DNA from 2 places in the Aerococcus vaginalis genome. Region 2 is predicted to be linked to the other one. Evidence: riboswitches for the same ligand, from Rfam matches in the RefSeq annotation. Region 2 holds a riboswitch; the other holds the start of a gene.

Region 1 (5,924 bases), on a different contig from region 2:
TCGGCGTAGTGACCGAGACCCACTGTTAAGGTACGAACGAAGATCGTCAACAACTGTCCGGCAATCGCTAATGGAATCGCGAGCGCAATCCCTTCGCTGATGTCGGCACCTTTGATGGTTACCAAGATGGAAGAAACGACACCGGCTAAGGCGGTATCTGGTGATGCAGCAGCACCGATATTCATCCATCCTAAAACGATCAGCTGCATTTGCCCACCGAGGAGTAATCCTTCAACGGGGTGTCCAGTCACGATACCGATCAAGGTACAAGTGATGATCGGTTGGTGAAGCTGGAACTGGTCGAGGATACTTCCGAAACCGGCAAAGAGGGCAACAATGAAAACAAGTAAATAACTAATAGCTGTCATGAGTTTTCCCTTTCCCTATGATTTCATTTCGTCGAGTATCTTTTTGAAGTCGCGCGGTTTGTCGTTCGGCACGGGTTGTGCGTAGAATTCGACACCATACTCATTCATCATGGTGCGGAAATCTTCGACATCCTGAGCATCGACAGAGACCGTGTTCGTGAGCATTGTTTTCCCGTTCGAGTGCGCCATCGAACCGACGTTCACACGTTTCAGTTCCACGCCGGCTTTCAAGGCAGCGAGCACGTCTTGCGGGGTTTCGAACAACAGCAAGGCGCGGGTGGTTCCGAAACGAGGATCCTTGTCGATTTCTGCAAATTTGCTGATCGGGATCACGTTTGAATACATCCCAGCCGGTGCCGCCTGACTGATCAAGGCTTTACGCATCTTGTCGTGTGCGACACTGTCGGAAACCACGATGATACGGTTCGGATTAGTGGCTTTCGCCCACCCAGTAGCGACCTGACCGTGCAAGAGACGCGTATCGATACGTGCGAGGACGTATTCGATCTTCCCGTCGCCGAGAACCGTGCCTTCTGGGATCATCCCGTTTGAAGCTACGGCTTTCGCATCAGTCGCATGTTCATCCGTTTTTTCTTCTGAAGCTACTGGTGCGGTATCCTTCTGCAGTGCTTCTGGGCGGACTTTGACACCTTCAGCAGCTGGTTTCAGGATGTTTTCTGCGATCTCATGTGCCGATTCACTCGCAAAACGTTGACCGAGTGCTTCGACCAACATCGGGAGGTTTAACCCCGTCACCATTGCGAAATTGTCCGGATGTTCCTCGAATAGGAGGTTCGCCTGATTGAACGGTGAGCCACCCCACAAATCGATCAAAAACAAAATCTCTTGGGTATCGCCGCCAAGTTTGTCGATAGCTTCCAAGAGATGCGCCCGCAAGTCTTCCGGACCTTCGTCGGGCTGGAAGGTAACTGCCTCCAATTGTTCTTGCGCTCCGAAGATCATTTCACCCGACTGTTTGATGCCGGCTGCGAAATCCCCGTGACTAGCAAGAATAATGCCTACCATAATATTCCCTCCTTGTAATTTTTTTTGACGCTCACAGGCTTGGGTAGTCCTGTAGAACGACTACACATTCACTATAGCAGACCGAGTTTCATCAGGGTGAGACTATGAAAATGAGTAATACCATATTATAATGGAAACGGTTGTTTGAAGAAAGGGGACGATTAAAATTTTAAAATTAGGAACTATCGGCACGAGCTGGATCACGGAATCCTTCATTAATGCCGCACTCGAAACAGGCCACTATGAACTGACATGGGTCTACAGCCGTCATGCGGATCATGCCGAACCGCTTGCAGCTCTCGGTGAAAATGCTAAAGTGACGACGGACCGCGAAGCCTTTTACAATGTAGATGATATCGATGTGATTTACGTCGCTGGACCGAACGCCTTGCACTTTCAACAGGCAAAACAGGCGCTCGAACACGGCAAGTCCGTCATCGTCGAAAAACCGATCGTGCAGTCTGCTGAGGAACTCAAAGAATTAGAAGCTATCGCAGCGGATAAAGGGCTCATTGTGGTTGAAGCCGCACGCCACGTCTTCGAACCGAATTTCAAGACAGTTAGAGAATACATCCACAAACATCGCGCGGACTTATCCGGGGCGGAACTCCACTACGGACAGTACTCGTCCAAATTCGACAGCTACTTGAACGGAGACAATCCGAACGTCTTTACTAAAGAATTCGCGGGTGGTGCGTTGAACGACCTCGGTGTCTACCTCGTCTATGCAGCGATCGCCTGGTTTGGTGAACCGACCGACGCGCACTACTTCCCACAGAAATTGGCGAGTGGTGTCGACGGCTCGGGAATGATCGTTTTAGGCTACGGCGATTTCAGCGTCTACCTACACGTCTCAAAACAGTACAACGATGAACAGCCGAGCGAGATCTACTTTGGCAAGCACACGCTGTCGTTGGACGGTATTCAGATGATTTCACGTGCGGAGCTGTTGGACGATGAAGCGGATGCGATCAGTGTCGAACCTGTCGATCAGGCGGCGTTATCCTTTGAAGCAGAAGAATTCGCACACTACATCATGCACGAAGACGACTACAAGACCGCGCACTGCGAACATCACCAGTTGATGCAGGCGGTTGTTCGCGTGATGGATCAGTTGCGTCCGGCTGTGTTTGGTGAGTAGTCGCAGACATAAAAATTGAGGATATTAACCAAAAGTGCTAGACTTTCAGTGAAAGTGTAACGCTTTCGTCATATGTGAATATGCAAGGGGAGTTCGTTCGGCGAACTGAGAGTGGATAGGATCCTGACCCTCGAACCTGATTTGGGTGATACCAACGTAGGAATGCACAAAGGCGATAATGGCGCAGTGGGGCTTCCTGCTGCGCTTTTTTATATGCTTTTGGAAATATAGACGAAAGGAGGCGGTTCAATGCGCAAAGCTTACTATCCGATCATTAGTTTTCTCATCGTGATCATTATTTGGCAGGTGGCGGTGACCGTATTCGGGACACCGAGTTATATCCTGCCGAGTCCACTCGCCGTCATTCGCGTCTGGTTCAATGAAATGCCGACGCTCGTTCCACATATGCTCGTGACGTTAATGGAATCGGTGATCGGTTTAGTGCTCGCAGCGACCTTTGCGTTCGTGATCGCGTTGTTGATGGATTACTGGCAGTTAATTTACCGCTCGGTCTATACGATGTTAGTGATCTCTCAGACCCTACCGATGATGGTTATCGGGCCACTGCTCACGCTCTGGTTCGGCTTCGGGTGGACACCGAAGATCATCCTCGTGATTTTGATGAGTTTCTTCTCCATCGTCGTGAACTTCACGCAGGGACTCAAAAGTGTGCCTGACGAACAGATGACGTTGATGCGGACGATGGGGGCGAGTGAGCGTCAGATCTATCGACTGATCAAGATTCCGATGGCGATGGATAATTTCTTCGCCGGACTGCAGATTGCGGCGACCTATGCGGCGGGTGGTGCGATCATCGGGGAATGGTTGAACGCCAAATCTGGTCTCGGTTACTACATGATCCGCGCGAACAGCGGGTACCAGATCAGCCGTGTCTTTGCGGCAATCATCTGGGTGGTGATCCTGAGTCTCAGTCTCACCGGCGTCACGATCCTTTTGCGAAAAATGTACCACCATTATTTATACAGACGAAACAGCACGAAAGGATGATATTCATGCATTTCTGGCAAAAAGCGAAGCGCCTCATGTTGGTACTCGGGGCGATGATCCTACTCGTTGCCTGTGGAAATCAACAGGCGGGCGATACGGAGAGTGCGCAATCCGACAACAATGATGCAGCAGAGGAAATCACCGTGATTTTGGATTACGTGCCGAATACGAACCACACGGGCCTCTACGTAGCGATGGACAAAGGCTATTTTGATGACGTAGGCATTAAGGTGAACGTGATCGAGCCGGGCGATGGTCAGACGAGTACCGGGATTGTCGGTGCGGGCCGTGCGCAATTCGGCTACAGTATCCAGGAAGATGTGACGTATGCCCACCAAGGCGATGATCAGATTCCAGTCACTGCACTCGCAGCGATTATCGAACACAACACGTCTGGTTTCTACTCCTTAGCGAGCGAAAACATCACCTCACCGAAAGACTTCGAAGGTAAAGTTTACGGTGGTTGGCAGGCGCCGACTGAGGAAGCGATTATCAGAGCTGTGATGACAGAAGCAGGTGCCAACTTCGACAAGCTCACCATGGTCGGCGATACCGGTAACGGCGCTGAAGATCTCGGTCAGGACATCGACATTAAATGGTTCTTCCAAGGTTGGGATGGCGTCTTTGCGGAACAGCAGGGGATTGACTTAAACGCCATTATGGTGCGTGAGTTGAACGAAAACTTGGACTACTACACACCGTTGATTATCGGTAATGACGCATTTGTTCAGGATAACCCCAAACTCACCAAGAACTTTATCCAAGCCTTAAAACACGGGTACCAAGACGCGATAGCTAATCCTGAAGAAGCGACTGATATCTTGATCAATTACACGGAAGGGATGGAAAGAGACGACCTCCTCGCTTCGCAGGAATACTTGAGCAATGTCTATGCGTCCGATCCTGAACAGTGGGGGCACATGGAAGCTGACAGATGGGATAACTACACCAAGTTTATGCTGGAACATGATTTGATCGACCGCGACATCCCATCTGATGAAATGTTTACTAACGAATACGTTGATTAATTAAAGGAGCGAATGTGATGAGCATTCAAATTGAGCATCTGACGCTCGGATTCGATGAATTGCGCGTGTTGGACGACGTTACGCTGACGGTCGAAGCCGGTGAATTCGTCTCTTTGATTGCGCCGAGTGGGGCGGGAAAATCGACCTTGATCAAGGCGCTGTCCGGTATTTTGACACCGGATCAGGGCAAGATTACGGTCGACGGTCAGGCGAACGACGGCCTTTCCACAGCGTTCAGCTACATGCCACAGGATCATCTGTTGTTGCCGTGGCTGACGTTGCGTGAAAATGCAGTGCTCTGGCATCGGATCAATAAGCAACCGATCGACGAACAACAACTCGAGGAGCGCCTCAAGGTATTTGGCCTCTGGGATTATCGCGACTTTATCCCGGAAGAATTATCCGGTGGGTTACGACAGCGCGCCGCTCTGCTTCGAAGCGTCAATAATCCCGCCAAGTATCTCCTGCTCGACGAACCGTTCGGCGCTCTGGACTCGATGACGCGCACGATCATGCAGGACTGGTTTCTTCATTTGTCATCGGATATTAAGCGGACGACCCTGCTCGTCACGCACGATATCGAGGAAGCCATCTATCTCAGCTCCAAAGTCATCGTGCTCTCGAAGCGACCGATGCACGTAAAGGAAATCTTCGACATTACAGCGCCGTTTGAATCGCGCGATCGGCAATGGCTCGCCAGTCAGGAACCGCTTCGTTCGAAGATTTTTGATGGGTTGCATGCGAGTGGGGATGCCTAATGTGGAGCGATGCGCATACGCACCTCGAACAGTATCAACCGTACGCGGATTACCTGAAAAGGATGGACATACGTGCAATCGTTAATAGCCAAACACCGACTGAATGGCAGTGGAATCAGCGGGCACTTGCGGAAGCTCATCATGTGACGACCAGTTATGGCGTCCACCCGTGGGATAGCGACCGCGGCGTGACGGCTGATGATCTTAATTGCTTGCGAGCAGCACCAGTGATCGGTGAAATCGGGCTCGATCAGGAGTGGACAGCTATTCCGTTGACGGTACAACAATTGGTTTTTGAGAAACAGCTCGCACTAGCGACCGCATGGCAAAAACCCGTCATTCTCCACACCAAAGCCGCGGAACGGGAAGTGTTAGAAACGATTCAACACTATCCCACCCGCTACCTCATTCACTGGTACGACTGCCCGGATTATATTGAAGACTTTATCCAATGCGACTGCTGGTTTTCGATCGGTCCAGATGTCGATTGTGCACCACATGTTCAACGTCTCGCCAGACGTGTCCCAACGGATAAACTCTTACTTGAAACGGACGGGTTGCGTTCTGTCGACTGGGCATATGGGATTGAACGTGA
Region 2 (5,924 bases):
CAACTGTAGTATAGCCGCCATGTACCGCTGCGGCCGCTCCGGTTTTGACCGTTTCCTTGTCGGTTTGACCAGGTTCGCGATAATGCACATGCACATCGATCAGCCCCGGTGTCACCAAGAGACCCGTCGCATCGATCACGCGATCACATGGAATCACGCCATTCAACGTTTCACCGACCGCTAAAATTTTGGTATCTTCAACGACAATATCTAATTTCTGAATGCGGTGATCGTAATAGACGTCACCGTGTGTAATCAACGTGCGCATAGTCGCTCCTTTTCTCTAATAAATTGTTTGATTAGTCATGCATCACAGCTTCGAGCATCGCCATACGCATGAATACGCCGTTGTGCATCTGTTGCACGTAGCGTGATTTCGGTGCTTGAACGAGGGAAGACGCGAATTCCACATCGCGGTTGATTGGGCCTGGGTGGCAAATAATTGCGCTATCTTTCATGCGTGCGTAACGCGCTTCGTTAATGCCGTATTTTTCGTGATATTCTTCCTTACTGAAGGAGCGTTCACTGTCTGAATTCGCATCGTGACGTTCGTGTTGTACGCGAAGCAACATCATGACATCGACTTTTTCAGTAATATCATCCATCGCAACGTATGGCCCGTACTGGCTGTAGCTGTCTTCGTACCAGTAATCCGGACCAGAGAAGTACACTTCCGCACCCAACTGCGTCAATAACTGCGCATTACTGCGAGCGACACGAGAGTGTTTCAAGTCACCAACGATCGCGACTTTCAATCCGTCAAAGTGGTTAAATTCTTCGTAAATCGTCATCAAGTCCAACAAACATTGACTTGGGTGCTGACCACTGCCGTCACCACCGTTGATCAAGTGAATGTTTAAGTCAGACGCTTCCTGTAATTCCAATAATGGTCGGTAGTAGTCCACTTCACCGTGACGAACGACCAACGTATCAACGCCCAACGCATCCAACGTGAGGAATGTATCCGATAGCGTTTCACCCTTCTTCAATGAGCTGTGTTCCGGACTCATTTCAATCACATTCATCCCTAAACGACCTTCAGCCACTGCGAAACTCGTGTGCGTACGCGTCGAATCTTCAAAGAACATATTTGTCGCAAAACGTGCGCGTTCCTCCAAATCGGCCTTCTGACCGCGCTTGAACGCTTGTCCCGACTTGATCAAGTCTAAAACCTGTTCGTTTGGTAACTCCTTAACAGTAACGATATTACGCAATGCAAATGCTGAACTCTCCATAAAAACCTCCTATAACAAACAAAAAAACCTGAACACGAATGTCCAGGTTTATCAGACCGAAAATTTGCTGCAGTCATTCCTCTGTTTGTATAGACGGGTAGACTGAATGTATACACTACCCTCAGAGTTCAAACGTGATTCGCAAACTTTTCGTGCCTCTCTGGACAGAATTAAAATTTGCCTGATTCGAATTTCTGTTGGTATTGTATGTTTTTGAAAAAAAGATGTCAAATGTAAATTTAGTATTTTTTCTTATTCAACCCCCTTGAGTTGACACTTCACAAATTTGCGTTATTATAGACACGAAAGATGATTCCCTTTTCATATCACTAGGGGCGCTGTGAAGCTGAGATGTACCCTTTGAACTTGATCTAGATTGTGCTAGCGAAAGGAAGTGACGAAAGATAACACCAATTCTTTTCGTTGCTTCTGCGCTAGACGCGGAAGCATTTTTTATTGGTTTATTTTTAGGAGGTATTATCATGGGAAATTCACGTATTCGTGAACTGACGGAGATTGCGTTAACCGGTGTGTTGGCATTCTTATTATCATTCATCAAACTCAAATTATCACCGAGCCTTAGCGCAAGTTTGGCGGTTATTCCGCTCTGGTTGTTTGCGCTTCGTCGTGGCTGGGGCAACGGTGCAGTAGCCGGGCTATTGTACGGGTTACTCCGCATTATCACCGGAACAGCCAGCTACTTAACAATCTTCCAGGTCGTGATTGAATACCCATTCGCATACTTACTCGCTGGGATCGCAGGGTTCTGGGCATCACGTGCACAGAACTTCGCAGCAACCGGCAATCGTATGCAGTTGGGAATCACTGCCGGCATCGCGACATTCGCTGCAGCAGCGGCTGAATACTTTATCCACTTCCTCGCCGGCTGGGTCTTCTGGGCCAGTTTCGCACCAGAAGGCATGAGCGCTTGGCTCTACTCACTCGTCACTAACGGTGCGAGCGGGATTGCGACGTGGTTCATCGGTTTCATTGCTATTTTCTTAATCTTATTAGCTGCCCCTCGCCTTATCACTGATAAAAAATAATCGCCTTTAACTTTTCACATTTCCTTTTTGACAGGCGAAGGCAGATGAAAAGCGTTCCTTGAGCATCGTGCTTTGGGAACGCTTTTTGTGTGCTTTTGTAGGATTACTCACCTTTGCAAACAATAAAACACAAGGTATACTAGTTGTCAGTAATATCACATATTGAAAGAGAGGCTCACTATGGACTATCTATTGCACAACGAACATTTAACCATTAATGCATCAACGAACGCAGCTCAGCTTCAGAGTTTGCGCCGTAACGATGCCAATTTTGAATATATTTTCCAAGGATTCCCAGATTTCTGGGGCTGGCAGACACCAACGTTATTCCCACACTGTGGCCGTTTGGAAGATGACTACATGGAAATCGACGGTACGCGCTACGACTCCAAACAGCACGGTTTCGCACGCCACAGTCTCTTTGAAGCGGAAGAAGTGACGGATGACGCGATCACTTTCTTACTGACAGAAAATGACGAAACACTCAAAATCTTCCCGTACCACTTCGAACTCCGTATCGGTTACCAGTTGGACGGCGATAAACTGCGCGTGAAATACAGCGTGAAGAACACGAATGATGGGGACATGCACTTCTCCATCGGTGCCCACCCTGCCTTCAACGTCCCGCTCGCGCCAGGTGAAACATTTAATGACTACCAATTAACCTTCAGTGCACACGATGAGGTGACTGAATACGGCATCGGCGAAGGGAACTTCATCCACGACACGACAGGGAAACAGGTTAACTTGGAAGACGGCATGTTGACGCGCGAACAGTTCAAGGACGGTCTACAATTATTCGAACTCGGCGACAAAGCTGTCAAAGTCGGCTTGGAAAACAGCGACCGCACGCACGGCATCAAACTCGACACGAACGGCTTCCCATACGTCGGCATCTGGAGTCCGTACCCAACCGACGCCACCTTCGTCTGCATCGAGCCATGGTTCGGCCTCCCAGACATCGCGAACGGTAACCACGACTTCGCACAAAAAGCCGGCAACCAAACCTTAGCTGCCGGTGAAACATTCGATGCTGAATATATTCTCGAACCTTTTTAATCTGAATCATATCTAAAATGAATGAAACGTTTCCCACTAGCGGAGGCGTTTTTTTGTATGAGTCAAATAATTATTCAATGATATAAAAAACCTCGCTATAAGAGCGAGGCTTAGGCATGGATAAGACTTCGTCGCTTATCAAGACCAACGAACAGATTAAGGGCTCTGTCTGCCAATACAATGTACCTACTCACTGTATTTTTATTATTCTAGTATACATCATATTATTGATCATAACAGTTACTTAACATAAAAAAGCACTGACCTTCAATCAGTCAGCGCTCGAAATATGAATATGATCGATTGTCTATCACTTGTTTCTGTGTTTCTCCCAATGGTATTGAATATATCTATAGAAATAAATTCCATAAAGTATAATAGGAATTAACTGCAAAGATATCCATTCCACAAAAGATATTCCAACTAGTTTAGTCATCACGGCACAGCCAATCAATACCACATGAGATATCACCAAAATCCACATTGATTGACTGTCATTTTGATATTTTCTATGATGTTCCCAATGGTATTGGAGATATCTGTAAAGATAAATTTCATAAGTTATATAAATAATTAGCTGAGAAGATACCCATTCCCGAAAAGATATACCAGCAAGTCTAACCATCACCGCACAGCCAATTAATACCATAAGAGACAGCATCATAACCCATGGGCGATATATTTTTTCAATCATCTTTGTAGTCACCCCAAAATTAATAACTACGTTTTTATTTCCGCTTACATATCAATCGTAACAAGCACACGTCTTTCATTCAAATGTGATATCAACACAAAAAAACACCCGCCGAATCATCAGCGGGTGCTTGAAAATATTATGAGTTTGGCTCTATTAGAAAGGAATTAGCCGACAATTTTCTTCGCGAAGTCGTAGAATGCGTGAGCAGCATTGTTCAAGTATTCTACAGAACCTTCGTTAACGGTACCGTCTTCGTTCAATGCGTTAGAAGAGTTAACGTACAATTCTGGTTGTTGCATTGGTTGCATGTTCAAGAATACCAATGCTTGACGAACAGCGTGGTTAGCAGCCATACCACCCATAGCACCTGATGATTGGGAAACTATCAATGCTGGTTTACCGTCCCATACGTTCTGACCCAATGGACGACTACCAACGTCCAAAGCGTTCTTCATAGCAGCTGAGATCATACGGTTGTGTTCAGGTGTTACGAAGATGATTGCGTCCTGAGCAGCAACTGTTTCACGGAATTTGTTGTATTCAGGAATGTCCTGTTCGTCGAAGTCCTGGTTGTAGAGCGGCATGTCAATGTCGATGAATTCTACTTCAGCATCTTCTGGCAAACCGGCAACGATTCCCTTAGCAACACCTTCAGAGGATGAATTCTTATGTAAAGAACCTACGATTACTCCAAATTTCATTAGTCAAAAACTCCTTTACTTATGTTTTTTACTCTCTTGATTACTTTTATATAGTGCATGTTTTTAGTAAGTATGTAAAGGGAAAAGTCCTATATTTTTTCACTTTTTATTTATCGGCGATATCATGCGGTTTGTAGCGACTATTTCAAGGTGTTTGTGAACAATTAAATGGAGGGCGGGATCTTTCATTAACGCGAACGACTTTCGCACTTAAGGACAAAAAAACACCCGCCGAATCATCAGCGGATGTTGGAAAATATTATGAGTGTGGTCTAATTGAAATTAGCCAACAAATTTCTTAGCGAAGTCGTAGAAGCCTTTACCTGCGTCCTTCAAGAAGTCAACAGAGCCTTCGCTAACTGTTCCGTCTTCGTTCAATGCGTTAGAAGAGTTGATGAACAATTCTGGTTGTTGCATTGGTTGCATGTCCAAGTATACCAATGCTTGACGAACTGCGTAGTTAGCAGCCATACCACCCATTGGAGAGGTGGATTGAGAAGCGATCAATGCAGGTTTACCAGCCCAAACATTTTGGCCCCATGGACGAGTACCAACGTCCAAAGCGTTCTTCAACGCAGCTGGTACCATACGGTTGTGTTCTGGCGTAACGAAAATGATGGCATCCTTTTCTGAAACTTTTTCATGGAAAACGTTGTATTCAGGGATGTCCTGTTCGTCGAAGTCCTCGTTGTAAAGTGGCATGTCAATGCCGATGAATTCTACTTCAGCGTCTTCTGGTAAACCAGCGATGATTCCCTTAGCAACACCTTCAGAGAATGAATCTTTACGTAAAGAACCAACGATTACTCCAAATTTCATTAATCAAAACTCCTTTTTTGATTTCAATGTTTTACTTACTTTTTTTCAGTAATCAACCATTATATGGTACACAATTTCAGTCTGTATGTAAAGGCTAAAATCGCATTTTTTACTTTTTGTGAAATTATTTGAACGTGCGGTCCAAATCACTCATACCCTGCTCGGCTTAGTACATGCCCTGTGTTGGGTCAGCCGGCATGTCATTCTTTTCTGGTTCTGGGTGATCTGCGACAACTGCCTCTGTTGAGAGGATGGAGCCTGCGATTGAACCTGCGTTTTGAAGGCCGGAACGGGTCACTTTGACAGGATCAACGATACCGGCTTCGATCATGTTTACCCATTCGCCAGTTGCGGCATTGAAGCCGAC

The links. A riboswitch is a leader RNA that binds a small molecule or an ion and turns the genes downstream of it on or off. The one in region 2 is predicted to bind thiamine pyrophosphate.
Region 1: linked by a shared signal. The riboswitch ahead of ACWOEX_RS02945 (ABC transporter permease) and the one ahead of thiT (energy-coupled thiamine transporter ThiT) in region 2 are both predicted to bind thiamine pyrophosphate.

The regions. Positions count from the first base shown of each region.
Region 1 covers NZ_JBSMYC010000002.1:148,246-154,169, forward strand. The annotation lists gene ACWOEX_RS02930 (PTS mannose/fructose/sorbose transporter subunit IIC) at 1-368, opposite strand, end outside; gene ACWOEX_RS02935 (PTS sugar transporter subunit IIB) at 384-1,394, opposite strand; gene ACWOEX_RS02940 (Gfo/Idh/MocA family protein) at 1,579-2,535, shown strand; TPP riboswitch at 2,611-2,715, shown strand; gene ACWOEX_RS02945 (ABC transporter permease) at 2,785-3,543, shown strand; gene ACWOEX_RS02950 (ABC transporter substrate-binding protein) at 3,549-4,571, shown strand; gene ACWOEX_RS02955 (ABC transporter ATP-binding protein) at 4,589-5,329, shown strand; gene ACWOEX_RS02960 (TatD family hydrolase) at 5,329-5,924, shown strand, end outside.
Region 2 covers NZ_JBSMYC010000003.1:175,936-181,859, forward strand. The annotation lists gene ACWOEX_RS04860 (dihydroorotase) at 1-268, opposite strand, end outside; gene ACWOEX_RS04865 (aspartate carbamoyltransferase catalytic subunit) at 300-1,235, opposite strand; TPP riboswitch at 1,557-1,645, shown strand; gene thiT (energy-coupled thiamine transporter ThiT) at 1,718-2,281, shown strand; gene ACWOEX_RS04875 (aldose 1-epimerase family protein) at 2,462-3,340, shown strand; gene ACWOEX_RS04880 (hypothetical protein) at 3,651-4,034, opposite strand; gene ACWOEX_RS04885 (NADPH-dependent FMN reductase) at 4,202-4,738, opposite strand; gene ACWOEX_RS04890 (NADPH-dependent FMN reductase) at 5,021-5,557, opposite strand; gene groL (chaperonin GroEL) at 5,724-5,924, opposite strand, start outside.